2 regions of the Micromonospora terminaliae genome follow, and region 1 is predicted to be linked to the other one. Evidence: predicted binding sites of a transcription regulator. Region 1 holds the regulator's gene; the other holds the start of a gene.

The links. The regulator HspR, encoded in region 1, represses chaperone genes until heat shock. The targets are predictions, from matches to a motif close to TTGAGTNNNNNNNACTCAA.
Region 2: the regulator HspR is predicted to act here: its motif matches at 8,689-8,707, upstream of lon (endopeptidase La).

Annotation. Positions count from the first base shown of each region.
Region 1 covers NZ_CP045309.1:5,693,463-5,708,173, forward strand. Annotated here, with positions in the region: gene grpE (nucleotide exchange factor GrpE) at 1-408, shown strand, start outside; gene dnaJ (molecular chaperone DnaJ) at 485-1,666, shown strand; gene GCE86_RS26270 (heat shock protein transcriptional repressor HspR) at 1,698-2,138, shown strand; gene GCE86_RS26275 (ketopantoate reductase family protein) at 2,257-3,180, shown strand; gene GCE86_RS26280 (hypothetical protein) at 3,287-3,496, shown strand; gene GCE86_RS26285 (hypothetical protein) at 3,590-4,018, opposite strand; gene GCE86_RS26290 (cation:proton antiporter) at 4,189-5,397, opposite strand; gene GCE86_RS26295 (cation:proton antiporter regulatory subunit) at 5,405-5,905, opposite strand; gene GCE86_RS26300 (beta propeller repeat protein) at 5,937-7,049, shown strand; gene clpB (ATP-dependent chaperone ClpB) at 7,138-9,729, shown strand; gene GCE86_RS26310 (hypothetical protein) at 9,838-10,221, shown strand; gene GCE86_RS26315 (DUF4178 domain-containing protein) at 10,309-10,941, shown strand; gene GCE86_RS26320 (DUF2617 family protein) at 10,945-11,436, shown strand; gene GCE86_RS26325 (DUF4247 domain-containing protein) at 11,433-11,858, shown strand; gene GCE86_RS26330 (DUF350 domain-containing protein) at 11,889-12,311, shown strand; gene GCE86_RS26335 (hypothetical protein) at 12,311-13,117, shown strand; gene GCE86_RS26340 (polyamine aminopropyltransferase) at 13,114-14,682, shown strand; gene GCE86_RS26345 (hypothetical protein) at 14,693-14,711, shown strand, end outside.
Region 2 covers NZ_CP045309.1:2,924,095-2,938,805, reverse strand. Annotated here, with positions in the region: gene GCE86_RS13190 (DoxX family membrane protein) at 1-96, opposite strand, end outside; gene GCE86_RS13185 (helical backbone metal receptor) at 238-954, opposite strand; gene GCE86_RS13180 (hypothetical protein) at 1,564-2,082, opposite strand; gene GCE86_RS13175 (Asp23/Gls24 family envelope stress response protein) at 2,111-2,461, opposite strand; gene GCE86_RS13170 (hypothetical protein) at 2,474-2,662, opposite strand; gene GCE86_RS13165 (DICT sensory domain-containing protein) at 2,745-3,830, opposite strand; gene GCE86_RS13160 (GNAT family N-acetyltransferase) at 3,840-4,451, opposite strand; gene GCE86_RS13155 (hypothetical protein) at 4,573-5,439, shown strand; gene GCE86_RS13150 (hypothetical protein) at 5,707-7,044, shown strand; gene GCE86_RS13145 (hypothetical protein) at 7,121-7,954, opposite strand; gene GCE86_RS13140 (histone-like nucleoid-structuring protein Lsr2) at 8,138-8,485, opposite strand; gene lon (endopeptidase La) at 8,731-11,067, shown strand; gene GCE86_RS13130 (DEAD/DEAH box helicase) at 11,122-12,921, opposite strand; gene GCE86_RS13125 (hypothetical protein) at 13,014-13,841, opposite strand; gene GCE86_RS32355 (sensor histidine kinase) at 13,975-14,711, shown strand, end outside.

The DNA.
Region 1 (14,711 bases):
GAGCTGGACGAGCGGACCCGCGACGTCCAGCGGGTGTCGGCGGAGTACGCCAACTACCGCAAGCGGGTCGACCGGGACCGCAGCCTGGTCCAGGAGCAGGCCACCGGCACGGTGCTGACCGCGCTGCTGCCGATCCTCGACGACCTGGACCGGGCCCGCGAGCACGGCGACCTGGTGGGCCCGTTCGGCAGCGTGGCCGAGCAGCTCAACACCGCGCTGACGAAGTTCGGCCTGACCGCGTTCGGCGAGCAGGGTGACCCGTTCGACCCGACCCGGCACGAGGCGGTGGCGCACCAGACCTCCGCCGACGTGACCGAGCCGACCTGCGTGCAGGTCATGCGCCGGGGTTACCAGCTCGGCGAACGGCTGCTGCGGCCCGCCCTGGTCGCGGTCGCCGAGCCCGAGTAGTGCCGACCCGTGACGTCCCGCCCGCCCACACCGGGCGGGCGGGACGACCGGGAGTCCCGTGGAAGGGGGTGGACCGGTGAGTTCCAAGGACTGGATCGAGAAGGACTACTACGCCGCGCTGGGCGTGGAGAAGTCCGCCTCCTCGGACGAGATCAAGAAGTCGTACCGGAAGCTGGCTCGGGAGTCGCACCCGGACCACAACCCCGGTGACCCGAAGGCCGAGGAACGGTTCAAGGCCGTCTCCGAGGCGTACGCCGTGCTCGGCGACGAGAAGAAGCGCCGCGAGTACGACGAGATGCGGTCGCTCTTCGGCTCCGGCGCCTTCCGGCGCAACGCCCGCGGCGGGGGCCAGCCAGGCGGCATGCCGTTCGACGTCTCCGACCTGTTCGGCGGGGCGGCCGGCGGCGCCGACACCCGGTTCGGTGGCGGCGGATTCACCGATCTGTTCAGCTCGATTTTCTCGGGCGGCGGTGGCGGTGCGGCCCGCGCCCGCGGCCCGGCCCGGGGCCGGGACGTCGAGACCGAGGTGGCACTGGACTTCCCCGACGCGGTCCGGGGCGTCACCCTCCCGTTGACGCTGCGGGCCCCCGGGGTCTGCGAGACCTGCCACGGCAACGGGGCGAAGCCCGGCACCCAGCCGGTGGCCTGCCCGGTGTGCCACGGCGCCGGCGTGACCACCCGGAACCAGGGGTCGTTCAGCTTCTCCGAGCCGTGCCGCAACTGCCAGGGCGTGGGCACGATCGTCGAGGAGAAGTGCCCGGAGTGCCACGGCACCGGCGGCGTCACCAAGACCCGCACGCTGAACGTGCGCTTCCCGGCCGGTGTGGCCGACGGCCAGCGCATCCGGCTGGCCGGCCGGGGTGAGCCCGGCGAGCGCGGCGGCCCGGCGGGCGACCTGTTCGTGCACGTCAAGGTCCGCCCGGACGAGCTGTTCGGGCGCACCGGTGACGACCTGACCCTGACCGTGCCGATCACGTTCGCGGAGGCGGTGCTCGGCATCGACCTGCGGGTGCCGACCCTGGACGGCACGGTGACCCTGCGGGTGCCGCCGGGCACGCCGAGCGGCCGGGTCCTGCGCGCCCGGGGCAAGGGCGTCGTACGCAAGGACGGCCGCGCCGGTGACCTCCTGGTCACCCTCGACGTGGTGGTGCCCGCGAAGCTGTCGGACGAGGCGCGGGCGGCACTGGAGACGTTCGCGGAGCAGACCCCGGCGGCCGCGCGGGAACATCTCGACGCGCGGGTGCGTCGATTCAGTTGACCGGGTGACGAGGCAGCGGAGGTGAGCGGGGATGTCGCAGGAGTTCGTCGGCTCGGGTGACCCTGCCTACGAGGCCAAGGTTCTGATGATCTCGGTGGCCGCGCGCATGGCGGGCATGCACCCGCAGACCCTGCGCCAGTACGACCGGCTGGGCCTGGTGCAGGCCGGCCGGGCGTCCGGGGGTGGCCGCCGGTACAGCGTCCGGGACGTGGTGCTGCTCCGCGAGGTGCAGCGGCTCAGCCAGGACGACGGGATCAACCTGGCCGGGGTCAAGCGGATCATCAACCTGGAACGGCTCCTGGAGGAGGCCCAGCAGCGGGTGGCCCGGCTGGAGGCGGAGCTGGACGCCGCGTACCGCCGGATCGCCGAGCTGGAGTCGCTGGGCGGATTCTCCCGCGGGGACCTCGTCCCCACGAACCGCACCTCCACCGCGCTCGTCGTCTGGCGCCCCCGCCGCACCTCCGAACGCTGACCGCGATACGCCGCAGGCCGGTGCGTGCCCGCTCCCGGGTCGCGCCGGCCTTCCGCGTTCCGGTCCCCCGACCGGCCGCGGTCCGGGGTGCAGGAGTCGATCAGTAACGTCTCGGCGCATGAGAATTCTCGTCGTCGGGGCGGGCGCGACCGGAGGCTACTTCGGCGCCCAGCTCCAGCAGGCCGGCCGGGACGTCACCTTCCTCGTCCGGCCCCGGCGCGCCGACGTGCTCCGCGAGCGCGGGCTGCGGATCACCGGCCTGGGGACCGCTACCGTGCTCACGCCACGGCTGCTGACCGCCGCCGAGATCGACGGGCGCTACGACATCGTGCTCGTCTCGGTGAAGGCCACCGCGTTGCCGGCGGCCATCGAGGACGTCGCCGCCGCGGTCGGTCCGGGTACCACGGTGATCCCGTTCCTGAACGGGATGGCGCACATGGACGCGCTCACCGAGCGGTTCGGCGTGGACGCCGTGCTCGGCGGCGTGGTCCGCGTCCTCACCACGCTCGACGCCGAGGGGGACATCGTCCGGCTGGGCGCCCTCGCCGAGATCGTCATCGGCGAACAGCAGGGCGGCCCGTCGCCACGCGTCGAACAGATCGCCGAGGTGCTGTCCGGGGCGGGCTTCGACTTCTCCGTCTCGCCGGACATCCGCCGGGCCATGTGGCACAAGTGGGTCTTCATCAGCACTTTGGCCGCCCTCAACACCCTGGTACGCGGTTCCGTGGGCGACGCGACGGCGACGCCGGGTGGCGACCGCCTCGGCCCGCAGATCGCCGCCGAGGCCGCGGCCGTCAGCGCGGCGGCCGGTTATCCGCTGCCGCAGCAGGCGCTCGACGGCGTCCAGGCCTTCGTGACCCGGCCCGGCTCGGCCGACACCGCCTCGCTCTACCGGGACCTGGTGGCCGGGCAGCCGACCGAGGTGGAGCAGATCTTCGGCGACCTCACGGCGCGGGCCCGCACGCTCGGCGTACCCACCCCGCTGCTGGACGCCACGACGGTGGCCCTGCGCGTGCACGAACGGCGCCTCACCGGCGAATAGAGCTGCCGCAAGGCGAGTAAACCGGGGTGCCGGGCGGGCGCGATCCGCTACCGTCTGAACCAGGCCCAACCAACTCAATCCGGACTCCGAACTGGCAGGGGGAGCCATGGCGGAATCGGCGAAGACGGTGGCGGAACGGGCGGAGGAACGGCTGGAGCAGGTGGCCGAGAACGTCCGGGAGCGATTCGACCGGGTCACCGGAGGTCGCTTCACTGACAAGATCAAGGAAGGGCGCTTCGCCGACCAGTTGGACCACGGCGTCGACCGCGCCAGGGACGACGAGCGGCGGAAGAAGCGGGGCGGATCGACCGGCTGACCGATCCGCGACGTGCGGGCCGGGACCCACGGGGGGTCCCGGCCCGTTCGCCGTCTCAGGGCGGGGCCACACCCCACCCACAGAGCAGAGGAACTAGAGCCGCCGGTTCTCCCGCACCAAGCCGCCCTCGCACCAGTCCCGGTACACGAAAAGGTCCGGCCGCGCCAGCAGCACCCGGCTGTTGTGCGCCCAGTTGCGCATCAGCTCGTCGCCGGCTCGCTCGGCATGTTCGACGAGCTTGCGGAAGCGGCGCTTCGGGTGGGCCCGGAAGTTCGTCCGGATGCCGTCGGCCGCGTAGATGTAGAGGCAGTGCAGGGCGAACCGGCGGGCCGGGCAGGCCGGGTCCATGGCCAGGTCGAAGAGCGTCTGCACCAGGTGGTCCCCGGCGACAAGCAGGTCCCAGTCGGGCGGCATCGAGGTGAGCGGGACGGAGTCCGGCTGGTAGGCCCACGACCGCAGCTCGGCGGGCGACGGGTCGACGGGGTTGGCGAAGCCGTGGAACGTCTCTTCCTGCACGCTCACCGGCCGACCTTCCGCTTCCGCTGGCGGGGGCACCGGCCACCCGCGGACCCTGGCTGCTGGGCCGAAACGTTAACGCGGTTTCGCGGGGCGGCGGTAGACCTTCCCGGAATCAATTCGGCAACCGTTGGCCGGGCCGGGGCGACCGTACGGCGGACCCGGCCCGGCCGAGGTCAGTCGGCCACTCCCACCGGCACCGGCCGGCGGGCGGCGGCGCGCCGGCGCAGCCAGCGCTTGAACCAGGGCAGGTCGGGCAGACGGGCCAACATCGGGCCGGTCACCACGGTGATCAGCACGTACGCGGTGGCGAGCGCGGCCAGCCGGGGCTCGACCGGGTACGCGGCGGCGACGGCCAGCCCGGCGATGACGATGGAGAACTCGCCGCGCGGGGTGAGCGCGAAGCCGGCCCGCCAGCGACCGGGCTCGGCGATCCCGGCCCGGCGGGCGGCCAGGTAACCGGTGGCCAGCTTCGTCCCCATGGTGACCACGGCCAGCAGGAACGCCGGCAGCAGCACCGGCGGCATGTCGAGCGGGTCGGTGACCAGGCCGAAGAAGACGAAGAAGACCGCGGCGAAGAGGTCCCGCAGCGGCGAGAGCAACTCGGTGGCGTGGTGCGCCACCGGCCCGGACAGGGCGATGCCGACCAGGAACGCGCCGACCGCGGCGGAGACCTGGAGCTTGGCCGCGACCCCGGCGACGAGCAGGGTGAGGCCGAGCACCCCGAGCAGGAGCGCCTCCGGGTCCTTCGCCGAGAGCGCGGCGGAGATCAGGTGGCCGTACCGGATCGCGACGGTCAGCACGACGACCACGGAGAGCACCGCGACGGCGAGCGCGATGCCGCCCTTCACGAAGCCGACCCCGGCGAGCAGCGCGGTGACCAGCGGCAGGTAGAGGGCCATCGCCAGGTCCTCGATCACCAGGACGGAGAGGATGACCGGGGTCTCCCGGTTACCGACCCGGCCGAGGTCGCCGAGCACCTTCGCGATGACGCCCGACGAGGAGACCCAGGTGACGCCGGCGAGCACCACGGCGGCCACCCAGCCCCAGCCGAGGAGCAGGGCGAACGCGAAGCCGGGCAGCGCGTTGAGCACCGCGTCGATCAGGCCGGCAGGTGCGGCCGAGCGGAGGTTGCCCACCAGTTCGTTGGCGCTGTATTCCAGGCCGAGCATGACGAGCAGCAGGATGACGCCGATCTCCGCGCCGATGGCGAAGAACTCCTCGCTGGCGTTGAGCGGCAGCAGGCCGCCGTGACCGAAGGCGAGGCCGGCGAGCAGGTAGAGGGGGATGGGTGAGACACCGAAGCGGCGGCTGAGCCGGCCGAGCAGGCCGAGCAGGAGCAGCAGCGCGCCGACCTCGACGAGAAGCGTGGTGGTTTCGTGCATCCGCGCCTCAGCCGTCCGGGTCCGCTTCGGCGAGGATCGCGGTCACCCCGTCGAGCCCTTGCCGGGTGCCGACCACGACCACCACGTCACCGGCCTGGAACCGGAAGGTGGGATCGGGCGAGACGATCACCTCGCCCTGACGCAGCACCGCCACGATGGAGGCGCTGGTGCGGGTGCGTGCCTTGGTGTCACCGAGCGGCCGGCCGACGTAGCGGGAGCCGGCCGGGATGGCGATCTGCTCGGTGAGCAGCCCGGCGGCCTGGTCGCGCAGCCCCGCGAGCTGGCCGAGCATGAGCGACGCGCCGAGGATGTCGGCCAGCGCCTCCGCCTCGTCGTCGGTCAGCGGTATGTCGTGCTGACACGAGTCGGGGTCATCCGGGTCGTACAGGACCAGGTCGCGGCGGCCATTGCGGTGGGAGACCACGCCGAGGCGGCGCCCGGATTCCGTCATCAAATCGTGACGGACGCCGATCCCCGGTAGGGCAGTCTGTTCGACACGTACTCGCACCCGCGCAAGGCTACCGTGCGGAGGAGGCCCCATGATCGGGCGCCGATTGCTCCCGGGTCTCGGTCTGCTGCTGGTGCCGGCCATCGCCGCCTGCTCGATCGGTGACGTCCGCCGGGCCCCACCGGACCGGTCGTCCGCGCCCCCGCGGCCGGCGCCGACCGCGCCGGCGCCGTCGCGGCCCGTCGGTTTCGACGAGGTACGCCAGGTCCGGGTCGACGTCGACCGCCGGTACGACCGCCCGTTCGTGGAGTTCGCCGACGCCGACCACGGCTACGCCCTCTTCGTCGCCGCCTGCGACAACCCGCCGCCCAGCGGCGGCTGCCCCGGCCCCCGGCTGTTCGCGACGGTGGACGGTGGCCGTAGCTGGCGCGCCCTGCGGCACCCCCGTCCGGTGGCGGCGAGCCAGCAGCTCTACGCCGTGCCGGGGGCGCTCGTGCTGCTCTCCGAGCCGTACGGTTGGTACACGTCGACCGACGGCGGGGCGACCTTCGTCCACAGCACGGGGGCGGAGCCGGCGCCGCTGGTGGCCGCGCGGGGCCGATTCCAGGTGGTCGAGGGGCGCGGTGCCGTGGCCGAGTGGGACGGCGCGAGCCTGCGGCCGACGGCCGCCCAGCCGTCCGTACCCGGGCTGAACACCGTGGGCCACTCCGGCGACCTCGTGGTGGCGGCCGGCGTGCGCGACGGCCGTCCCTACGCCGCGCTGTCCCGGGACGGGGGCCGGCACTGGGCGTCGACACCGGTGTCCTGGCGGGGCGACGAGGTGGGGGTGCTGCGCGTGGCGATCGCCCCGGACGGCGGCGTGTGGCTGGTCGGGGAGCGCCCGGACCGGACGGGTTTCCCGGCGCTGTGGCGGCTGGTGGCCGGCTTCGAGTGGGCCCTGGTCCGGGCCGTCGGGCATCCGGCGCAGGCCCGTTCGGTGGCACCGCTCGGGGCCGAGCTGGTGGCGGTGACCAGCCCGGACGGGGTGGGCGTGGTGGCCGGCGGCCGTTACTACCGGGTCGACTGGCCGCTCACCGGGGAGCACCACCTCAGGGTCCTGGGTGACGGCACGATCGCCGCCAGCGGACCGGACGACCTGGTGCTCGGCACGGGCTGGACCGCAAACCGGCGCTGGGTCCGGGTGGTGCTCGACAAACAGCCGTAGTGACGGGCGTCACACCACTGGAGTTGAGCGGAATAGACTCAACTCTGGTTGTGTCCTTCCCAGTGGACACGCCGATCCGGGGGAGCCCATGAACACGGAACGACTCACCACCAAGAGCCGCGAGACCATCACCGGTGCCGTCGCGCTGGCGAACCAGCGCGGTCACGCCACCGTGGAGCCCTGGCACCTGCTGCTGGCGCTGCTGGACACCGAGGGTTCGACCGCCGCGGGCCTGCTGCGCGCCGTCGGGGCGGACCCCGCCGAGCTGCGCCGGGTCGCCCAGCGCTCGGTCGACGCCCTGCCCGCGGCGCGCGGCTCCAGCATCGCCGAGCCCACCCTGGCCCGGGAGTTCGTCAACGCCATCGGCGCCGCCGAGCAGATCGCCCGGCCGCTGGGCGACGAGTACACCTCGACCGAGCACCTGCTGGCCGGGCTGGCCCGGGTGGGCGGCGCGGTCTCCGTCGCGCTGAAGAACTCCGGCGCCACCGAGGAGAACCTCGTCGCCGCCTTCCCGACCGTGCGCGGCGGGGACCGGCGGGTCACCACGGCCGACCCCGAGCAGACCTACCAGGCCCTCGCGAAGTACGGCGTCGACCTGACCGCGAGCGCGCGTGAGGGGAAGATCGACCCGGTCATCGGCCGCGACTCGGAGATCCGCCGGGTGATCCAGGTGCTGTCCCGGCGTACCAAGAACAACCCGGTGCTGATCGGCGAGCCGGGCGTCGGCAAGACCGCCATCGTCGAGGGCCTGGCCCAGCGGATCGTCGCCGGTGACGTGCCGGAGTCGCTGCGGGACAAGAAGCTCGTCTCGCTCGACCTCGGCGCCATGGTGGCCGGAGCGCAGTACCGCGGCCAGTTCGAGGAGCGGCTCAAGTCGGTGCTGGAGGAGATCAAGAACTCCGACGGCCAGGTCATCACCTTCCTCGACGAGCTGCACACCGTCGTCGGCGCCGGCAAGGGCGAGGGCTCGATGGACGCCGGCAACATGCTCAAGCCGATGCTGGCCCGCGGCGAGCTGCGGATGGTGGGCGCCACCACGCTGGACGAGTACCGCGAGCACATCGAGAAGGACCCGGCGCTGGAGCGCCGCTTCCAGCCGGTGCTGGTGGGCGAGCCGACCATCGAGGACACCATCGGCATCCTGCGCGGCCTGAAGGAGCGCTACGAGGTGCACCACGGCGTCCGGATCACCGACGCCGCGCTGGTGGCCGCCGCCGCGCTCTCCGACCGCTACATCACCGACCGCTTCCTGCCGGACAAGGCCATCGACCTGGTCGACGAGTCCGCCTCGCGGCTCCGGATGGAGATCGACTCCCGCCCGGTCGAGGTGGACGAGATCGAGCGGGCGGTACGCCGGCTGGAGATCGAGGAGATGGCGCTGGCCAAGGAGCCGGACGCCGCCTCCGCCGAGCGGCTGGCCCGGCTGCGCAAGGAGCTGGCCGACAAGCGCGAGCAGCTCACCGCGCTCTCCGAGCGCTGGCAGCTGGAGAAGAGCCACATCACCAAGCTCTCCACCGCCAAGGAGGAGCTGGAGCGGCTCGGCGGCGAGGCCGAGCGGGCCGAGCGTGACGGCGAGCTGGAGCGCGCCGCCGAGCTGCGCTACGGCCGGATCCCCGCCCTCCAGGCCGAGCTGAAGCGGGCCGAGGAGGAGCTGGCCCGGCTCCAGGCCGACGGCGCGATGCTCAAGGAGGAGGTCGGCGCGGACGACATCGCCGCCGTCGTCGCCTCCTGGACCGGCATCCCGGCCGGCCGCCTGCTGGAGGGTGAGACCGCCAAGCTGCTCCGGATGGAGGAGACGCTGGGCTCCCGCGTCGTCGGCCAGACCGAGGCCGTCACCTCGGTGTCCGACGCGGTCCGCCGTGCCCGGGCCGGCGTCGCCGACCCGGACCGCCCGACCGGCAGCTTCCTCTTCCTGGGCCCGACCGGTGTCGGCAAGACCGAGCTGGCCAAGGCGCTCGCCGAGTTCCTCTTCGACGACGAGCGGGCCATGGTTCGCATCGACATGAGCGAGTACGGCGAGAAGCACTCCGTCGCCCGCCTGGTCGGCGCCCCGCCCGGTTACGTCGGCTACGAGGAGGGCGGCCAGCTCACCGAGGCGGTGCGCCGCCGGCCGTACTCGGTGATCCTGCTGGACGAGGTGGAGAAGGCGCACCCGGACGTCTTCGACGTGCTGCTCCAGGTGCTCGACGACGGCCGCCTCACCGACGGCCAGGGTCGCACCGTCGACTTCCGCAACGCGATCCTGATCCTCACCTCGAACCTGGGGTCGTCGGTCATCAGCGACCTGACGCTGGCCGAGGAGCAGCGCCGGGAGGGCGTCCTCGCGGTGGTCCGGTCGCACTTCAAGCCGGAGTTCCTCAACCGCCTCGACGACATCGTGGTGTTCGCCGCCCTCCAGGGTGAGGACCTGCGAGCCATCGTGGACATCCAGCTCGACCGGATGCGGAAGCGGCTCGCCGACCGCCGGTTGTCGCTGGACATCAGCGACGCCGCCCGGGTGTGGCTGGCCGAGCACGGGTACGACCCGATCTACGGCGCCCGCCCGCTGCGCCGCCTGGTGCAGTCGGCGATCGGCGACCAGCTCGCGAAGGCCCTCCTGGCCGGCCAGATCCGCGACGGCGACACCGTGCGGGTCGACCTGTCCGACACCAAGGACGGCCTCACGGTGACGGCGGCCTGACCCCGGACCCCGGCGATCAAGGAGTTTGCGTCGGCTGCGGCACATCGGCCGACGCAAACTTCTTGATCAACAGGGTCGGCGGGGGCCGGCCGGGGAAATAGTGGGGGCATGTTCGGGATCGGGGAGAAGGACCGGGAGTTGGACGCGGCCGTCGAGGAGCTTCGGCGGGCGGACACCCTCGCCTTCGGCGGGGTGGGTATCGCGGGGCAGATCCTGCCGGCGACCGAGGCGTACCGGCACGTGGAGCGGGCCCTGCGGGAGCATCCCGAGGCGGCCCGCAAGAAGGTCGACCGGCTGCTGAAGCACGGGTCGCCGGCCGGAAAGGCGTACGCGGCCACGCTGCTCGACACGGTCGACCCGGCGGCCGGCCGGGCCGCGTGGGAGCGGCTCCGCGACGACGACGGCGAGTTCACCACGTTCAGCGGCTGCCTCATGGACCGCGCCACCCTGCGCGAGTACGCCACCGAACGCCTCGCCGGCACCGCACGGTAGTTGAGCCGTCACTCAACGAACAACACTTCGGCGCGGGTGCGTCGGGTTGTTACCGTCTCCGCCGATGGACCTTGGGGGGAGACGGCCGTGAACGGTTCGCTGGCGTACGTGGTGACCACGTTGGGCTGCCTGGTCGGGGTGGCCGGCGTCGTGATCGCCGTGGTCGCCCTGCGCAAGGCCCGGTCGGCGCCACGCCCGAAGGCCGCACCCGGTGACCCCTTCCGGGACCGGGACGCCGATGCGCTGCGCGGCGACCCCCGCGCCCTCAAGCCGGGCGACATCGTGGAGATCCGTCAGGTCCCCTACACCGTGCGCGGCTCGGTGCACCTGGTCGAGGGCGGCTGGAGCTGGGCGGAGCACCTGCTCGACGACGCCGGCGGCGTGAAGCGCTGGCTCTCCGTCGAGTCGGAGCCGGACCTGGAGCTGGTGCTCTGGACCAGCGAGCCGTCGGCCACCGTCACCCCGGGCGCGCCGACCCTGGAGATCGCCGGGCGGCGCTACAACTGGGACGAGTCCGGCCAGGCCAAGTTCACCGCCACCGAGGGCACCGGCCTCGACCCGCGCGGCACCATGCGCTACCACGACTACCAGGCGCCCGGCGGCGCCCGGCTCTCGTTCGAGGCGTACGGGGAGGCCGGCTGGGAGGTGAACCTCGGCGAGCAGTTGCACCGGGCCGAGGTGATGATCTACCCGCAGGGCGGGCCGGAGAAGGTGGGCTAGAACGTGCTCGTCGCCCTGGAGGCCCCGTACGTCGACACCCGCGCCGCCGATCTGAGCCTGGCCCTCGGTGGCCCCGAACGCCCCGCCCTGCACGTGCGCGAGCTGACGCTGCCGAGCGGGCTGCGGGTGCGGCTGCGCCTGCTCGGCGCCTCGCACCAGGTGGTCTGCGGCGACCTCACCGAGACGGTCGCCTGCCTGCCCGGCCGCCCTCCGCACCTGCCGGACGCCCTGCACGACGAGACCGCCGGCTACCGGTTCACCGCCACGGTGCTCCGGCCGGCGGGCGACGGCCTGCGCACCCGGGTCGCCGCGCTCCGCGCCGACCTGGCCGACGACCCGTACGCGCTGGTCGGGGTCTTTCCCGGCGACGAGGACGCGGTCACCGCGCTCGCCGTCCGCCCGGACCCGCCGGACGGCTCGGTGGCCTGGCGCACCTGGCACGCGTATCCCCAGACGAACGAACTGGTCCTGACGGAGACGGTGGTGGCACTGTGACGTACCGACGGTGGTTCGTGGTCGGGATTGCGGTGGCCGTGGTGGGTGCCCTGGTCGCCGCCTTCGCGATCTTCTACGGCAACTTCTCGCCCCGCGGCTACGTGCAGGACCACTACACCCGGGCGGTCAGCCGGGACCTCGGCTCCGACGCGCTCGCGTACACCTCGACGCGGGCGCCGAGCCAGGTGGCGAAGGACGTCACCGACGCCTGGCAGCCCGCCGACCAGTACGTCGACGGCAGCGGTGTCTACCTGCGCTACGACGACGACTCGGTGGTGATCCTGCCGCTCGCCGCCGGTTCGCTGATCCTGCTCGAACGGATGACCACCGCCTACCCCCGCTACCACCACGTCGTCGGCGGTGGCTGGGGCTGGGGCCGTGGCACCACCGTCCGGGGCGGCGGCCCCGGCGCCGGCAAGTAGCCCGTCCGACCCCTCACCCTGGAGCCCCCTGTGCAGCACCTCGCCACCGATCTGCTGGTCACCCTCGCGTACGGGGTGGTCGGCGTCGTCCTGATGGGCATCGGGTACGCGCTGGTCGACCTGGCCACCCCGGGCCGGCTCAACCACCTGATCTGGCACGAGCGCAACCGGAACGCCGCCGTGCTGCTCGCCTCCAACCTGGTCGGCGTCGGCATCATCGTGGTCGCCGCGATCGTGGCGAGCGAGGACGACTTCGCGCTCGGCCTGGTCGGCGCGGCAGCATACGGGATCCTCGGCCTGGTGATCATGGCGGTGGCGTTCGTCCTGCTGGACGTGGCCACCCCGGGCAAGCTCGGTGAGCTGCTGGTCGACCCGGAGCCGCACCCGGCCGTGTGGGTCTCCGCCGTCGTGCACGTCGCCACCGGCGCGATCATCGCAGCCGCGATCAGCTGATGGCGGCCCAGCGTTCCGACCTGACCGGGGCGAAGAGTCCGGTCAGCAGCGGGAAGAGCGCCACGGGCAAACAGATCCTCGGCGGGCTGGGCGTCGTGGCGGTGATCGGGCTGTGCGCGCTCGCCGGTGTGTTCGGCGCCAGCGACTCCGGCACCGACGTCCCCGCGCCCGTGACCGACGAGCGGGCCGCCACGGTCTCGATCCTCCAGCGCGCGGCCGACAGCCAGGGCATCTGCTACGGGTGGAAGCTCCTCGACTGGACCAACCCGACCGACGCCGGCTCGAACCTGGGCGAGGGGGTGGCGGTGAACACCGACCCGCGCTGCCCGCGCTACGTCGAGGTGGTGGCCAACATCCGCTACACCTCCGAGAGCAGCGAAGCGTCGGACTCGGCCGAGATCCACGTCGAGGGATCGTCCGACTTCGGCGACGCCGACCTCTCCGCGATGGCGAGCGGCCTCGCGCGGTTCGGGCTCGACGAGGACGCCTTCATCGACGACCCGGGCTGGGCGGTCACCCGCGCGGCGACCACGCTTCCGCTGCTCGCCGCCGAGGCCGGGCTGGTGGAGCCCGCCCCCACCCCGACCGCCGCGCCGGCCGGTTCGCCCAGCCCGCTGCCCGCCGCGGGCAACGACTTCTGGCGGGACCGCTGGGGCGGCCTGCTCGCCGCGGTCGGGCTCTTCCTGCTCGCCGCGCTCCTGGTGGCCGTGGGCGTGGTGCAGCGCCGCAGGCAGCGTCGGGTGGCCGTGCCCGCGCAGCGTGCCGGGGCGTCGACCGCGCAGTCGCGTACCCGGGAGAAGGCGTGACCGCCGAGGCGCCCGCACGGCCGCGGTGGCGCCCGGCCCGCGCGGCGGTCCTGCTCGCGGTCTTCGTGTGCGCGGCCTGCGGCCTGGTGTACGAGCTGGCGCTCGTCGCGCTCGGCAGCTACCTGATCGGCGACGCGGTCGGCCAGGCGTCGATCGTGCTCGGCGTGATGGTCTTCGCCATGGGCGTGGGCGCGCTGGTCGCGAAGCCGTTCCAGTCCCGGGCGGCGGCCGCGTTCGCCGCGATCGAGCTGACCCTGGCCCTGCTCGGCGGGCTCTCCGTGCTCGGCCTCTACGCCGCGTTCGCCTGGCTCGACCTCTACGGGCCGGCGCTGGTCGGCACCGCCTTCGTACTGGGCCTGCTCATCGGCGCTGAGATCCCGCTGCTCATGGTGCTGCTGCAACGCATCCGCGCGCAGTCCGCCGGCAGCGCCGTGGCCGACCTCTTCGCCGCCGACTACGTCGGCGCGCTGCTCGGCGGGCTGGCCTTCCCGTTCCTGCTGATGCCGGTCTTCGGCCAGCTCAAGGGTGCCCTCGTGGTGGGCGCGGTCAACGCCGTCGCCGGTCTTGCGCTGGTCTGCACCGTCTTCCGGGCCGACCTCGGCCGCCGGGCCCGCGTCGCGCTCGGCGCCGGCGCCGCCGTGGTCGCCCTGTGCCTCGGGTACGCGTGGGTCACCGCACACGACTTCGAGGTGACCGCCCGGCAGCAGCTCTACCGCGACCCGGTGGTGCACGCCGAGCGCAGCCGCTACCAGGAGATCGTGCTGACCCGGTCGGTGCGGGAGGTCGGGCACACCGACACCGACCTGCGGCTGTTCCTCAACGGCGACCTCCAGTTCAGCTCGATCGACGAGTACCGCTACCACGAGTCGCTGGTCCACCCGGCCATGCGCGGGCCGCACGGCAACGTGCTGGTGCTCGGCGCCGGCGACGGCCTGGCGCTGCGGGAGATCCTCAAGTACCCGGACGTGCGCCAGGTGACCCTGGTCGACCTCGACCCGGCCGTGGTGCGGCTGGCCCGCTCCGAGCCGCAGCTGCGGGATCTCAACCACCACTCGCTCGCCGACCCCCGGGTGCGGGTGCTCAACGTCGACGCGTTCGGCTGGCTGCGCTCCGCCACGGAACGTTTCGACGTGGTCGTCGCCGACCTGCCCGACCCGGACGAGACGGCCACCGCCAAGCTCTACACGGTCGAGTTCTACGCGCTGATCCGGCCGGTGCTCGCCCCCGGTGGGCGGCTCGTGGTGCAGTCCGGCTCGCCGTACTTCGCGCCGCGGTCGTACTGGTCGATCGAGCGGTCGATCCGGGAGGCGGGCTTCGCCACCGTGCCGTACCACGTGGACGTGCCGAGCTTCGGTGACTGGGGTTTCGTGCTCGCCGCCCCGGGTGCGACGCCGCCCGCGCTGGGGCTGCCCGCCGACGCGCCGCCGCTGCGCTTCCTCACCCCGTCGGTGCTCGCCGCGGCGGCCACCTTCCCGGCCGACCGGGCGCGCGTCGACGTGCCCGCCTCCACGTTGCTGCAGCCCAGGGTGCTGGAGTACGCCCGCGCGGAGTGGCGCGGCTACTAGCGTCGGAACCATGCCCGCCCGTCCGTCCC
Region 2 (14,711 bases), 2.8 Mb from region 1:
CTTCTGCCGGGTGGTTCCGGCGTCCCGGGTGGTCTCGGCCGCCGGAGCGATGGTGTCGGCGGTGATCCGCTCGATCGTCGCGGTCATGGTCTCCACGTCCCTTCTGTGCCTCGCACCGCGCTTCCCGGTGGCATCTTCATTCCACCTCCGTCCGGCGGCGCGGGTCAGGGCCGACCGGTGCCCTCCGGACCGGGACCTTGGTCCCCTCTCCACCCGGTCCGGTCGGCCCGGCGGGGCTCAGCCGGCCGTGGCGAGCTGGGCGGTGAGCAGGCCGGGAGCCTCGGCGAGGGAGGGTCCGTACCAGGTGAGGTGCCGGCCGGAGACCAGCGCGGCCGGCACGCCGGGGAAGGCCTCCGGCCCGTCGTCGGCGGTGAACCGGTAGGGCTCGTCCGGCAGCACCACCAGCTCCGGGGCCCGGGCGCGCAGCTCGTCGAGGGCGGGCCGGGGGTAGCGCTCGGGGTGGTCGGCGTACCGGTTGGTGACGCCGAGCCGGCGCAGCACGTCACCGGCGAAGGTGTCCCGGCCCAGCACCACCCAGGGGCGCCGCCAGACCGGCACCACGGCCGCGCGCGGCGTCGCCGGTGCGGGCGGCGCGGCCCAGGCCCGGCGGGCGGCCCGCAGCCAGTCCGGCTCGCCGGCCACGCCCAGCGCGGCGACCAGCTCGCCGAGCTGGGTCAGCGCCTCCGGCACGGTACGGGGAAAGGTCACCCGCACCGGCACGCCGGCCGCCCGCAGGGCGTCCGCGTCGGCGAGGCGGTTCTCCTCCTCGTTGAGCAGCACGAGGTCGGGCCGCAGCGCGCGCACCCGGTCCAGGTCGGGGTACTTGCTTCCGCCCACCCGGGCGACGTCCAGTCCCGCCGGGTGGTTGCACCAGTCCGTGGCGCCCACCAGCACCTCGGGGCGGGTCAGCGCGACCGCCTCCGTCAACGACGGCACCAACGACACCACGCGCACGGCGGCTCCCTCCCTCGTCCCGGCCCATCGTCGCCCATCGAGGGTCGTCGATGCCGGGGTCAGGGACGGCCGGCTCGTCCACCAGCGCCGTCACGTCGAGGTGGGCGGGGCGGCAGCCGACCGTGGCGGCGAACCGGCGTACCGCCGCGTCGACGTGCGCCCGGGCCGCGCCGACCCCGGCGGTCGGGGCCAGGCACACCTCCACCCACACGTCCGGCCCGGTGACCGGGCCGGTCAGGACCACCCGGGCCCGGTGGACCCCGGGCGCCCGCAGCAGGTCGCGCTCCAGCGCGCCGGTCAGCACCCCACTCGCCACCCGGGTCCGCCCGGCGCCGTCGGCGCGCCGCGCGAGCGTGCCGCCGAGCCGGTGCGGCACCCGCAGCCCGGCGGCGAGCAGCCGCTGCCCGAGCAGGGCGAGCAGCAGCCCGCCGACCGCCACCGCGAGAGCGCTCCACGGCGCGCCGGCCCGCCACCAGCTCAGCGGCCCGGCTCCGAGCAGCGGCACGCCGCCGCCGGGCAGCCGGCCCGCCCCGACCGCCGAGGCCGTGCCGCCGGCCCCCACGAGCACCAGGGCGAGCACCGTCCACAGCAGCCGGTGGGCGGCGTTGCTCACGGCGTCCGCCGTGCGGGGACGAGCCGTACCTCGATGGGGCCGCGGCGGGGCGCGGTCAACCGGTCCAGCTCCCGGCGCAGCGCGAACTCGACGTCGGCCCGGGCCGACGGGTCGCCGGTGGCGGTCACCCGGGGGCGCCAGGCGTCGCCGCGCCGGCGGACGCGGACCCGGGCCCGGCGCACACTCGGCACCGACCGGACCGCCCGGGCCAGCCGCCGCTCCACCGAGCGGCGGTGCAGGTGCCAGCCGTCGTCGTCGGCGAGCCGCAGCCGGGCCGGCCGCCAGCGGCGCAGTTCGGCGCCGAGCACCAGCAGGCCGAGCAGGGTCACGGCGGCGGCGATTCCGCGTACCGGGGCGTCCCGCCAGCGGACCGTGGTCAGCGTGGCCGACCAGGCGGCCGGCAGGGGACCGGGGCGGTCCAGCGCGGCGAGCAGTCCCGCGACGGCCACCAGCACCCCGCCCGCCAGCAGGGCCACGGCGAGCAGCAGGGTGGCGACGCGGTTCACCGTGCGCACGACGCGCTCCGCTCACCCGGGCCGGCTCTCACGTCGTCTCCCGCGCCGGGCCGCCCCGCCCGGCCCTCAGGCCCGCCGGTTCGCCGGGCAGGCGCAGGCCGACCACCGTGACGGTCACCGCCTCCACGGTCAGCCCGGTGTGCGCCCCGACCCGGGCGGCGACCCGGCGGCGGACCGCCTCGGCCACCGCCGCCAGCGGCGCGCCGTGCGCGACCACCAGATCGAGGTCGACCCGTACGGCCACGCCGTCGACGCGGACCGTGGCCACCGGGTCGCTGACGGCCGGATCACGCCGCGCCGCCTCCTCGGCGAGCCCGGCGATCCGCTCCTCCGACCGGGTGGCCGGGGCGGTGGCGCGCCGGGGCAGGGTGCCGGTCATCGCGGGTCCGCCTCAGCGTCGCCGGTCCGCGGTGGCCCGGTCGGCGAGCCCCGGCACGCTGACGTCCCCGTCGTGTACCCGGACCAGCAGCCAACCGACCAGGCCGGCCAGGGTGGCGGCGGCGGCCGCCCCGGCGCCGCCCAGCGCCCAGACCGCGACCACCAGGAAGCCGGCCAGGAAGCCGAACTGCCCGCGCGTCATGCCCCACCCCCGCTCCGTCGCGACCGACCGGACCGGCGGGGCGTACCCGTTTCCGGGCCGCGCAGTCCTCCGGCCGCGGCGGTCAGCCCGCCCCGGCGGGGACGGCCGGACGCTCCGAGGGCAGGGACGCGACAGGTACGCCCTCCCGCACCGCCCACTCCACCGCGTGCCGCAGCTCGGCGACCGGTAGCGGGCGCCGGGCCGTCACCGTGACCGCCGCGTGCACCGCGTACGCGACGAACGGGTACGAGTGGGCCAACCCGCCCACCGCCTCCCGCAGCCGGCCCGCCACGGCGAGCGCCGCCGCCTCGTCCCGCCCGGGCAGGATCAGCTGGAACTCGTTGTCGGCGAGGCGGACCGCCCGGTCGACCGGGGTCAGCACGCTGGTGACGGCGGCGAGGACGGCCTGGCCCTCCCGGGCCGCGCCGCGCCGGCCGAAGCGTTCCGGCGTGCCGGCCGGCTCGTCCACCCGCAGGCCCACCAGCGCCACCGGCAGGGTGCCCGTGGCGGTCACGCCGTCCACGCCGGTCCACCGGCGCAGCCCCGGCTCGTCGAGCAGGGCGTCCGCCGGCTCGGCCGGGTGCGCCCGCTCGCCCCGCCGGGCCAGCAGGCGCAGCGCCGCCTCGGCACGGGGCTCGCCCGGTGCGGCCGGGATGTCCCGGACCCGGGCCACCGCCTGCTCCAGCCCGGCCCGCGCCGGACCGGGCAGCCGCTCGGCGAGCCGCCCGTACAGCCGGAGCACGTCGTGCAGCGCCTCGTCGCGGCGGAAACTCCAGCGCCCGTCGAAGAGGCGGCCGGCCTCCAGGGTCTCCGCCGGCGCCACCTCTTCCCGGTCGTACGCCACGAGGCCGGCCCCGAAGCGCGGCGTCAGCGCCACCACGCTCCACTCCCGGGCCAGGTCCTCGGTCTCCTCCAGCACCACGGGGTACGCCCCGGCGGGCAGGTCCGGCGGCGGCCCGCCGACCATCCCGACCACGGTGACCGCGGCCCGGGCGGCGATCCGCCGGTAGACCGCGCGTTCCCGGGCGAAGTATGGCAGCCGCTGGAAGAGGGCGAACACGACCAGCGGTCCGTCCTCGGCCTCGGCCAGCGCGGCCCGTTCGATGGCGTGGGAGACGGCGACGAGACTGCGTTTGGTCAGCCGCTCCGGGCTCCGTCCGCTGTGCACCGGCCGAGCCTAGAGGCCCGGACCCCGGTGCGCACCGGACGACGGGTCGGGATCGGTGTCCGGGCGGCGCGCCGCCCACTCCGCGCGGGTCAGCGCGTACTCCACCTCGCCGTGTTCCGAGCCGGGGATCGCCTCCGGCCAGTCCTGATGGAACGTCCGCCGGTACGCCAGACCGGCCTTCGCCATGACCCGCCGGGACCCGGCGTTGACCGCCATGGTGGTCGCCACGACCCGCTCCACGCCCAGCGCCGTGAAGCCGTGGTCGACCAGCGCCCGCGCGCCCTCGGTGGCGTACCCGGCGCCCCAGGCGTCCCGGCGCAGCCGGTAGCCCAGCTCCACCTCGCGCGGGTCGCCGTCGCGCAGCGGCCGGAACTCGAACCAGCCGAGGAAGGCGCCGTCGGCCCGCCGCTCCGCGGCCCACCACCCCAGCCCGGGCGGCCGGCGGTACGCGGCCAGCATGGTGGGCAGCACCCGGTCGCGGACCTCGTCGGCCGGGGTGGGCCGGCCGCCGGTGAGGTAGCGCATCACCGCCGGGTCGCCGTCCAGCTCGGCCAGGAGCGGGACGTCCTCCGGGGTGAACTCGCGCAGCACCAGGCGTCCGGTGGTCAGGAAGATCGCCACCCGGCCGATTCCACCCGGCCCGGCCGGTCCGGGCAACCGGATTCCGCCGCACCGCCGAGGCGGCCGCCATGATCGACGCCTAGACTCGGGCGTCGACGGACCGACGGATGGAACGGGCGAGATGACGAGCACCGGCAGCGTGGCCACCTCCTGGCTGCGTCCGATCCCGCCCGGGATCGCGCCCCAGCTCAGCCGCGCCGGTCACGTCGGATATCCGGCCCGGCGGCTCGGCGAGCTGGTGCAGGGCCGGCCGCCGGGTGTCACCGGGCACCAGTGGAGCACCGCCGGCCGCGAGGGCCTCGACCAGGTGGTCTGCGCCGCCGACACCGGCCTGCCGCTGTTCGCCGTGCAGTTCGCCCCGCCCGCGCCGGCCGGGTCGCCGGCCCGCCGCGCCGAACGGATGACCAGCGCCGTCTGCGCCGCGGTCGGGCTGCCGCTGCTGCGGGTCGAGTCGCCGACGTTGCGCGGCGCCGAGCACGCCCGCCGCCTCGTCGAGTACGTCGTCGACGCGCGCGCCTACACCGCCGGCACCGACCCGGACAGCGCCGACGCCGTCGGGTTCCGGGACATCGTGGGCCGCCTCCCGGACGGCCGGCGCGGGCCGGTCAACGACCTCGGGGCGCTGACCCGGGCCGCGGCCGTCGAGGCGTACGTGGAGCGCCGGCTCGCCGACCCGATCGTCCGCGGGCTGCACGTGCGGTGGACGGACGGCCCGGCGGAGGGCTGGAGCTGGGTCGAGGTGCGGCCCGGCCGGTGCCTGGTCGAGCGGGTGCACCTGGTCGCGCAGCGCTTCTCCTGCGGAGTGGACCCGGGCCGGCTCGCCGAGGACCTGGCCGCCGTGGCGATCGGGGAGCGGCTGCGCGACCTGGACGCCGCCGGGCCGTCCCTCGTGGACCGCGACGAGGTACGCGGGCAGATCCGCCGGCTGGCCGCGCGGCGCGACGAGTTCGACGGCGGCTTCGCCTTCGACCACCTCTGCGCCGACTGACCCGGCGCCGCGCGGCCGCCACCGGGCCGCTCCGGACGTCTCCACGAATTCTCCCGATCGCGGTTGAACCTTCGCCGCTGTCGCTCCGTACCTAAGCGGGAATGGACGCAGATCTTCCCCGCCGCGCCGGACGGCGCGGGGACGGTGCGGAAAGGGCATCGTCGGTCATCGACGTGCGACCGGAACGTCGCAGTGATCCTCACCCCGAAATCCATCGGTCCGCCGGGGTCACCAGTCAACTACCGGATCGAGAAGGAGAGCAATTCGATGCGCAGGTCCACACGGGCGCGCCGGTCATCCGGTAACGCGCGGAGCAAGCGTCTGCTGGCCGTGGTCGGCACGCTCGCGGTCTTCGGCGGAATCGTCGCCGTCACCCAGATCTCGTCCGCCCAGGACCGGCGGACCACCGTCCGCACCGCCTCGGCGTCCTGTGTGCCCGCGAGCCCGGGAGCGACCGCGCCGGACGGCCGCGGCAGCACCACCCGGACCTGGCAGAACGGTCGCTGGGTGCGCAACCACTGGGGTGACGGGCAGATGTCGTCCGCCGAGTGCCAGCAGACGAAGGGCGGCGGCGCGGGCGCCGTGAAACCGACCGTGGCCTGCCCGGACGTGCGGAGCAAGCTGCCGGAGGTGCCCCAGCAGGCGCGCGCCGAGGTCGACCGCAACCTCGCCCTGCTGGACAGCCAGATCGCCGAGGCCAACCGGCGGCTGGCGGCGGACGGCGCCCGCAACGGCGACTTCGTGAACAACGCGATCCTGCGGCCGCTCGCCGACAAACGGACCGCCACGTTGAACCGGATCGCGACGGCCATCGACCGCGTCGCCGACCGCCCCGAGGGCCTGGACCAGCTGGCCCAGTGCGCCCTCGCCGACAACGCCCAGAACGGCGGCCAGAACGGGGGTCAGAACGGCGGCAACACCGGCGGCCAGAACGGGGGTCAGACCGGCGGGAACAACAACGGCGGCCAGACCGGTGGCAACAACGGCGGCCAGACCGGTGGCAACAACGGTGGCCAGACCGGCGGGAACAACGGCGGCAACAATGGTGGTAACAACGGCCTCGAGGTGCTCGCGAAGGACTGCTCGAACAGTCAGCTCCAGGCGCACGACGGTTTCCAGAACGGCAATCGCTGCGTGAGCACCGCGTTCGGTGAGGTGGGCGCCGCCGCCAACAATCCCTCGCTGCTGATCACGCAGTTCCCGAACCGGGTCCAGCGCAACCAGCCGTTCACCCTCCGGGTCAGCACCCGGAACCTGGTGCGGGACCGCTTCCTCGCCGCCGGCCAGGGTGGCTACTACCTGGAGAGCTCGCTGCTCAACGACCAGGGCCTGGTGCGGGGCCACTTCCACACCGCCTGCCGGATGCTGCAGACCACCCAGGCGGCACCGTCGAATCCGCAGGACGTTCCGGCGTTCTTCGTGGCGACGGAGGACGGCGGCGGCGGCAACCAGGCCGACCAGGTGACCATCCAGATCCCCGGTCTGCCCCAGTCGGGCCTCGCGCAGTGCGCGGTCTGGGCCGGTGACGGCTCGCACCGCATCCCCATGATGGAGCGGGCCAACCAGACCCCGGCCTTCGACGCGGTGCGGATCCGGGTCAACTGAGCACCGACGGCCGGAGCCGCCCGGGGGCACGCCCGGGCGGCTCCGGCCGTTGTGCGCGCCTCCCGGGTCGCCCGCCTCAGCGGGCGGATGCCGGCCCCGGCGCGTCGCCGGGTGTTCCGCGGGCCAGGTCGGTGCAGTGCACGACCGTGGCGTCGTCCGGGACCGGGGCGGCCGAGCCGGCCTCGGCGTGCCGCACGCGCCGGACGACCTCTTCCGGCCCACCGGCGGCGAGCAGGGCCAGCACGCCGGGCCAGTCGGTCACGCCGTACGGGCTGACGATGCGGCTCGCGCCGTTGCTGAGCAGCGCGACGCCGGCCAGGCCGTGCAGGGGCCGGCTGCCGGTCACCGCCTCCTCCGCCGCGTGCGGGTCGTCCTTGGCGATCCAGTACCCGCCCGGCCGGTTCCGGCGGGCGCGCAGCGCCTGGGAACAGGCGGCCCGGACACGCTCGTACTCGGGCGTGCCCTCGGGCAGGCCGGCCAGGGGCGCGGAGCAGGCGCGCCGGGCGGCCGCCTCCCGCCCGTCGGTCACGACCCGCGGGCCGCCGCCGGCCTGGTCGAGGACCAGGAAGGAGTCCGCGAGCAGGAGGTGGTCCAGGCGGCCCCGGCGGGCGCGGACGATCGCCACGGTCGCCTGCGGGCTGCCGGGGTCCGCGATGTCGCAGGTGCCGCGGTGCTCGGCGGCGAGTTCGCCGATCGCGGCGGCGAGGATCGTCGCGAGGTCCCGGCCGTCGTCGCGGGACAGCCGGCCGAGCAGGGCGCCGCCGAGACGGTGCGTGTACCAGGCGACGCCATGGGCGCAGATCGCCTCCGTGCCCGGGATGCCGGCGCCGTCGAGCAGGACCGCGGCGCCGGGGACGGCGCCGGCGAAGTCCTCGTTCGGCCGGCCGGACGTGCCGGCGCTGGTCGCCATGCTGACGCGCACCCTCGGCCTCCCGGTCGGGGACGGCCGGCCGCCGGGACGGCCGGCGCGGGCTGAAGTCGGCTGCCGGGACTCCCCGCCCGGCTGAAAATTGTTAACGCCGGGAAAAGCCGATCGGGGCCACACCGATTTCTCAGCGTGACCCCGGGATGCCCGACGGTGATCCGGGAGGGCTCAGCGGTTCTTGTAGGCCTCGACCACCGACACGGGGATGCGGCCCCGCTCGGAAATCTCGTAGCCGTTCTTCACGGCCCATTCCCGGATGGCGCGGTTCTGCTCGCGATCCATTCCCGAGGTGCCGGGGCGCGAGGTGCCCCGCGGCGCGCGACCGGCCTCGACCGGGCCGCGCCCGATGCGCCGGCCAGCGCTGATGTATGGGTCCAGCGCCTTGCGCAGGACGCCCGCGTTCTCGTCGGAGACGTCGATCGTGTACGCCACGCCGTCCAGGCTGAACTCGACGGTCCGATCGGCCTTTCCGCCGTCGAGGTCGTCGGTCAGAACGGTGATTACTTTCCTTGCCATCGCCATTACTCCCTGTGTCGGGCGGGGTGTGGCTATGAGTTTGACGTATCTCGCGGCAATTTCGCAACAATACCCGCCCCTTCGCCATTCGGCGGGTCGGCTTATCCCCGGGCGGCAAATGGGTGCCGGCCCGGAGCGGCGAGTTCGGCGGCGCGGAGGAGTGGCGTGGGTCACAAGCCGGAACAAGGGAGACGGTTTGTTACTTGAGTCAGACACGCTCAACCCAACGCGATAGCAGGTGTTCGATGGCAACTCTTCCGGTACTTCCCTTGACCGACGCCGTCCTGCTGCCGGGCATGGTCATTCCGGTGACCCTCGACCCGACCACCCAGGCCGCCGTCGACGCGGCCCGCGCCACCGGCGACAAGACGCTGCTCGCCGTGCCCCGCCTCGACGGCGAGTACGGCTCGGTGGGCGTGATCGCCACCATCGAGAAGGTGGGACGGCTGCCCAGCGGCGAGCCGGCCGCCGTGGTCCGTGGCCTCGCCCGGGCCCGGATCGGCTCCGGCGTGCCCGGACCGGGCGCCGCCCTCTGGGTCGAGGCGACCACCCTTGACGAACCCGCCCCGGCCGGCCGGGCCCGGGAACTCGCCCGTGAGTACCGCGCGCTGATGACCTCGGTCCTGCAGGAGCGCGGCGCGTGGCAGGTCATCGACGCCATGGAGCGGATGACCGACCTCTCCGAGCTGGCCGACGCGGCCGGCTACGCGCCCTGGCTGACCCTGGCGCAGAAGACGGAGCTGCTCGCCGCCCCGGACGTCACGGCCCGGCTGGAGCTGCTGGTCGGCTGGGTGAAGGACCACCTGGCCGAGCAGGAGGTCACCGAGCGGATCAACAACGACGTCCGCGAGGGGCTCGAGAAGTCGCAGCGCGAGTTCCTGCTCCGCCAGCAGCTCGCCGCGATCCGCAAGGAACTCGGCGAGGACGAGCCGGACGGCTCCGCCGACTACCGCTCCCGGGTGGAGTCGGCCGACCTGCCCGAGAAGGTCCGCGAGGCGGCGCTACGCGAGGTCGGCAAGCTGGAGCGGGCCAGTGACGCCTCGCCCGAGGCGGGCTGGATCCGGACCTGGCTCGACACCGTCCTCGAGATGCCGTGGAACACGCGTACCGAGGACAACACCGACCTGGCCGCGGCGCGTGCGGTGCTGGACGCCGACCACGCCGGCCTGGCCGACGTGAAGGACCGCATCCTGGAGTACCTGGCCGTGCGCAACCGGCGCGCCGAGCGCAACCTCGGCGTGGTCGGCGGCCGCGGCTCCGGCGCGGTGCTCGCCCTGGCCGGCCCGCCCGGCGTCGGCAAGACCAGCCTCGGCGAGTCGGTCGCGCGGGCCCTCGGCCGCACCTTCGTCCGGGTCTCCCTCGGCGGCGTCCGCGACGAGGCCGAGATCCGCGGTCACCGCCGCACCTACGTCGGCGCGCTGCCCGGCCGGATCGTCCGCGCGCTGCGCGAGGCCGGCTCGATGAACCCGGTGGTGCTCCTCGACGAGGTCGACAAGCTGGCCGTCGGCTACTCCGGCGACCCGGCCGCGGCCCTGCTGGAGGTGCTCGACCCGGCGCAGAACCACACCTTCCGGGACCACTACCTGGAGGTCGACCTCGACCTGTCCGACGTACTGTTCCTGGCCACCGCCAACGTGGTGGAGAGCATCCCCGGCCCGCTGCTGGACCGGATGGAGCTGGTCACCCTGGACGGCTACACCGAGGACGAGAAGGTGGCCATCGCCCGGGACCACCTGCTGCCCCGGCAGCGGGAGCGGGCCGGGCTGACCGCCGACGAGGTCACCGTGGCCGACGAGGCGCTGGCCCTGATCGCAGGTGAGTACACCCGCGAGGCCGGCGTCCGGCAGCTGGAGCGGGCCCTGGCCAAGATCCTGCGCAAGGTCACCGTGGCGCTGGCGTCCGACCCGGCGCCGGTCCGCGTCGACACCGACAACCTCGCCCGCTACCTGGGCCGGCCCAAGTTCACGCCGGAGTCGGCGGAGCGGACGGCGGTGCCCGGTGTGGCCACCGGCCTGGCGGTCACCGGCGCCGGCGGGGACGTGCTCTTCATCGAGGCCACCAGCATGGAGGGCGAGCCCGGGCTGACCCTGACCGGCCAGCTCGGCGACGTGATGAAGGAGTCGGCGCACATCGCCCTGTCCTACCTGCGCTCCAACGGGCGGCGCCTCGGCATCGACCCGAACGCCCTCGCCGGGCGGCGGATCCACGTGCACTTCCCGGCGGGCGCGGTGCCCAAGGACGGCCCGAGCGCCGGCATCACCATGGTCACCGCCCTGGCGTCGCTGGTGACCGGCCGGCCCGTCCGTCCGGAGTTCGGGATGACCGGCGAGGTGACCCTCTCCGGCCGGGTGCTGCCCATCGGCGGGGTCAAGCAGAAGCTGCTCGCCGCCCACCGGGCCGGCCTGACCGAGGTCATCATCCCGAAGCGCAACGAGCCGGACCTGGACGACCTGCCCGCCGAGGTCCGCGAGGCGCTGACCGTCCACACCCTCGCCGACGTCGCCGACGTGCTCGCCCTGGCGCTGCGCCCGGCCGACGTCGACGCGGAGACGCTGGGCGGACAGCCGCTCGCCGCGGCCTGACCACCCGGCACGCCGAGGCCCCCGGTCCACCCGGACCGGGGGCCTCGGCCGTGCTCACCAGCGGTCCCGGCGCTCCCGCCGCTCGCCGCCGTCGCCATCGCGGCCGCGCCGCTCCCGGCGGTCGCCGTCGAAGCGGCGCTCGCCGCCGCCGTCGCCGTCCCGGTCGCGGCGCACCGTGGCCTTGCGGCCCTTGATGGTGCTGCCCCGCAGCCCCTGGATCACCTCGTCGGCGACCCCGTACGGCACCTCGACCAGGGAGAACCGGTCGGCGATCTCGATCGAGCCGATGTCCCGGCCGCTCACCCCGGTCTCGCCGGTGATCGCCCCGACCAGGTCCTGCGGGCGTACCCCGGCGCGCCGGCCCAGGCCGATGAACACCTGTGTGGTGCCGCCCGAGCGGGGACGCGCGCCGCCGCGCCGGTCCCGGCTGTCGTACCCCGGTCGGGGCTCCCGGGTCGGGCGGACCGCGACCTGCGGGATCTCCTCGTCCTCGTCGGCCGTGCCGGGCAGGGTGGCCTCGTGGGCCAGTCGCACCGCGGCCAGCGCGACCTCCACGAGGTCGAACTCGTCGGTCAGCGACTCGACGATCGCCCGGAACGGCTCCAGGTCGTCCTCGAGCAGCGACTCCCGCAGCGCCGCCTGGGTCAGCTCCAGCCGCCGGGTACGCAGGTCCGCCACCGTGGGGATCTTGTCGACCGTGATCCGCTGGCCGGTGACCCGCTCGATGGTCTTGAGCATCCGGTGCTCACGCGGCTCGGCCAGGGTGATGGCCACGCCCTCCCGCCCGGCCCGGCCCACCCGGCCGATCCGGTGCACGTACGACTCGGGGGCCGACGGTACGTCGTAGTTGACCACGTGGGTGAGCTGCTCCACGTCCAGCCCGCGGGCCGCCACGTCGGTGGCCACGAGCAGGTCGGCGGTGCCCGCACGCAGCCGGCCCATCACCCGGTCGCGCTGCTCCTGGCTCATCCCGCCGTGCAGCGCCTCGGCCCGGTAGCCGCGGCCGTTCATGGTCTCGGTGAGCCGGTCCACCTCCTCCCGGCTCCGGCAGAACACGATCGCCGCGGTCGGCGACTCCACGTCCAGCACCCGGCCCAGGGCCGCCGGCTTGTGCGCCCGCGCCACGATGTACGCGCTCTGCCGCACCCGCGGGGCCTCGCCCGCGACCGGCCGTTCGCGCTCGATCTGGATGCGGACCGGATCGGTGAGGTGCTGGCGGGCCAGCCCGTCGATCCGCGCCGGCATGGTGGCCGAGAAGAGCACGGTCTGCCGCCCGGCCGGGGCGTGCTCCAGGATCGCCTCGATGTCCTCGGCGAAGCCCATGTCGAGCATCTCGTCCGCCTCGTCCAGCACCACCGTGGCGAGCGCGCCGAGCCGCAGGGTCCCCCGGGCGATGTGGTCGAGGGCCCGGCCCGGCGTCGCCACGACCACGTCGACACCGGCGTCGAGGGCGCGCAGCTGCCGGCCGATCGGCTGGCCGCCGTAGATCGGCAGCACCCGGGCGCCCAGGTCCCGGCCGTAGCGGTGGAACGCCTCGGAGACCTGCACCGCCAGCTCCCGCGTCGGCACCAGCACCAGCGACACGGGGTCCCCGCCGGAGCGGTCGTCGGGCATCCGCTGGAGCAGCGGCAGCGCGAACGCCGCGGTCTTGCCGGTGCCGGTCGCCGCCTGCCCGAGCAGATCCTGGCCGGCGAGCAGCGGTGGGATCGCCTCCCGCTGGATCGGGGTCGGCTCCTCGTAGCCGAGGACGGACAGCGCCTTCAGCAGCTCGGTGCGCAGTCCGAGGTCCGCGAAGGCGGCGGCGTCGTCGTCGGCGGAGTGGGCGGGATCGGTCGGGGTTGGTGCGGAACTCATGGGACAAGCCTTTCATCACCGCCACCGGGCCGTCGCGCCGACCGTCGCAAACCGTCGCCCTCGCCACGCCGGGGTGAGTCCGGCCGGGTCCCTCAGCCGGTCAGGACGGCCAGCAGGGTGGTCGTGCCCACGGCCACGTCCAGCACGGCGCACCACTCCGCGTACCCCCGGGGCACGACCCGGCCGGTGCGGTGGTGCGCGACGTCCCAGGCGGCGTGCCCCAGCCAGCCGGCGCCGACCAGCACGCCGGCCAGGCCGTCCGGCGCGAGCAGCGCGCCCCCGGCCAGGCCGCCCCAACCGGCCAGCCCGGCGAGCTGCCACGCCAGGTTCCGGCGGTCGCCCCACTGCCGCCGCCAGGTGCCGAGAAGCAGGTAGCCGGCCGGCAGCACCAGCAGCGTCCACGGGGCGAACACGGTCGGCGCGACCCAGAGGTCCACGGTCATGAGCAGGGCCAGCCCGGTCGGCCAGCGGCGCGCCACCGCGGCGGCGACCGGGTGGCGGCGGGCCGGCGCCGGATGCGCGTGCCGGTGCCGCACCGCCACGAGCGCCATCGCCGGCAGCATCAGCAGGTGGCCGCCGAGCATCAGCGCGTCGTCCCCCACGAGGCCGCCCCACCAGGCCGGGAGCAGCAGCAGGAACGGGACGTACATGACGGCCACCATCTCGGCGGTGGCGGCCCATCCGTGGCCCCGGTGCCACATCCACGCGGCCATGCCCAGCCCCATGTCCGTCGCCATCACCAGCGCGCCGACATCCGCCCGGGCCAGCACGTCCGCGCCGCCCAGCAGCGCCGTGCCGGCCCGCCACAGCGGGCCGAGCAGCAGCATGCCGACCACCATCGCCACGACCATCCCGGCCAGGTGGCCGGCCAGCCGTCGTGCGTCCGCCCGCAGGGGTACGCCTACCGTCGTCTCGGTCATGTCCCGAGCCTGCCGGGGGCCCGAGCGTGGAACCAGGCGCGTCCGTCACCGGAGAACCGTGCGTCGCGCACGGGTACGGCGTGACATTCCGCAGGGGTGAACCGGGCGGCCGGCGGCCCTAGGATCGGCGGACATGACGGTCGACGCGGCGGATCGACGGCTGCGGCGGGCCCGGCAGCTCACCCTGCTGTCGCTGGCGACGAACGTCTGGACCACCCTGCTGCTGCCCGGCGTCGGGCTGGCGCGGGAGCCGGACCCGCGGCGCCTGGCGCTCGGCGTGCTCGGGCTCGCCGGTTTCACCGCCGCCCAGGCCGCGGTGCTGCACGCGGCGGTCACCCCCTGGCTCGCCGGGCGGGACCGGCGCCGCCGGCACGCCGCGCTGGCGGTCGCCGCCCTGCTCAGCCTGCCGCTGGTCGGCCCGGTCGCCGCGGGCGCCTGGCCCACCTGGGCGTGGCTGGGTGCGTCGCTGGTCGGCATGTCGCCGCTGCTGTTCCGGCCGCTGCCCGCCCTGTTCGCGGCGTTGGCGGTGCTCGGCGCCTCGGCCGCCGTGACGCGGGTGACCGGCGGTCCGCTGCCCACCGCCCTGCTGGTCACTGGCGGCGTGGGCGCCGGCATCGCCGGGGTGACCTGGCTCCAGGTCTGGTTCTGGGACGTGGTCGTCGAGGCCCGGCAGGGGCAGGCCGCCCGGGCCCGGCTCGCCGCCGCCGAGGAGCGGCTGCGCTTCGCCCGCGATGTGCACGACCTGCTCGGCCACGACCTCACCGTGATCGCGCTCAAGGCGGAGCTGGCCGAGCGGCTCGCACCGGTGGACGCCGCCCGGGCCGGCCGGGAGGCGGCCGAGGTGCGCCGGCTCGCCGGGTCCGCACTGAC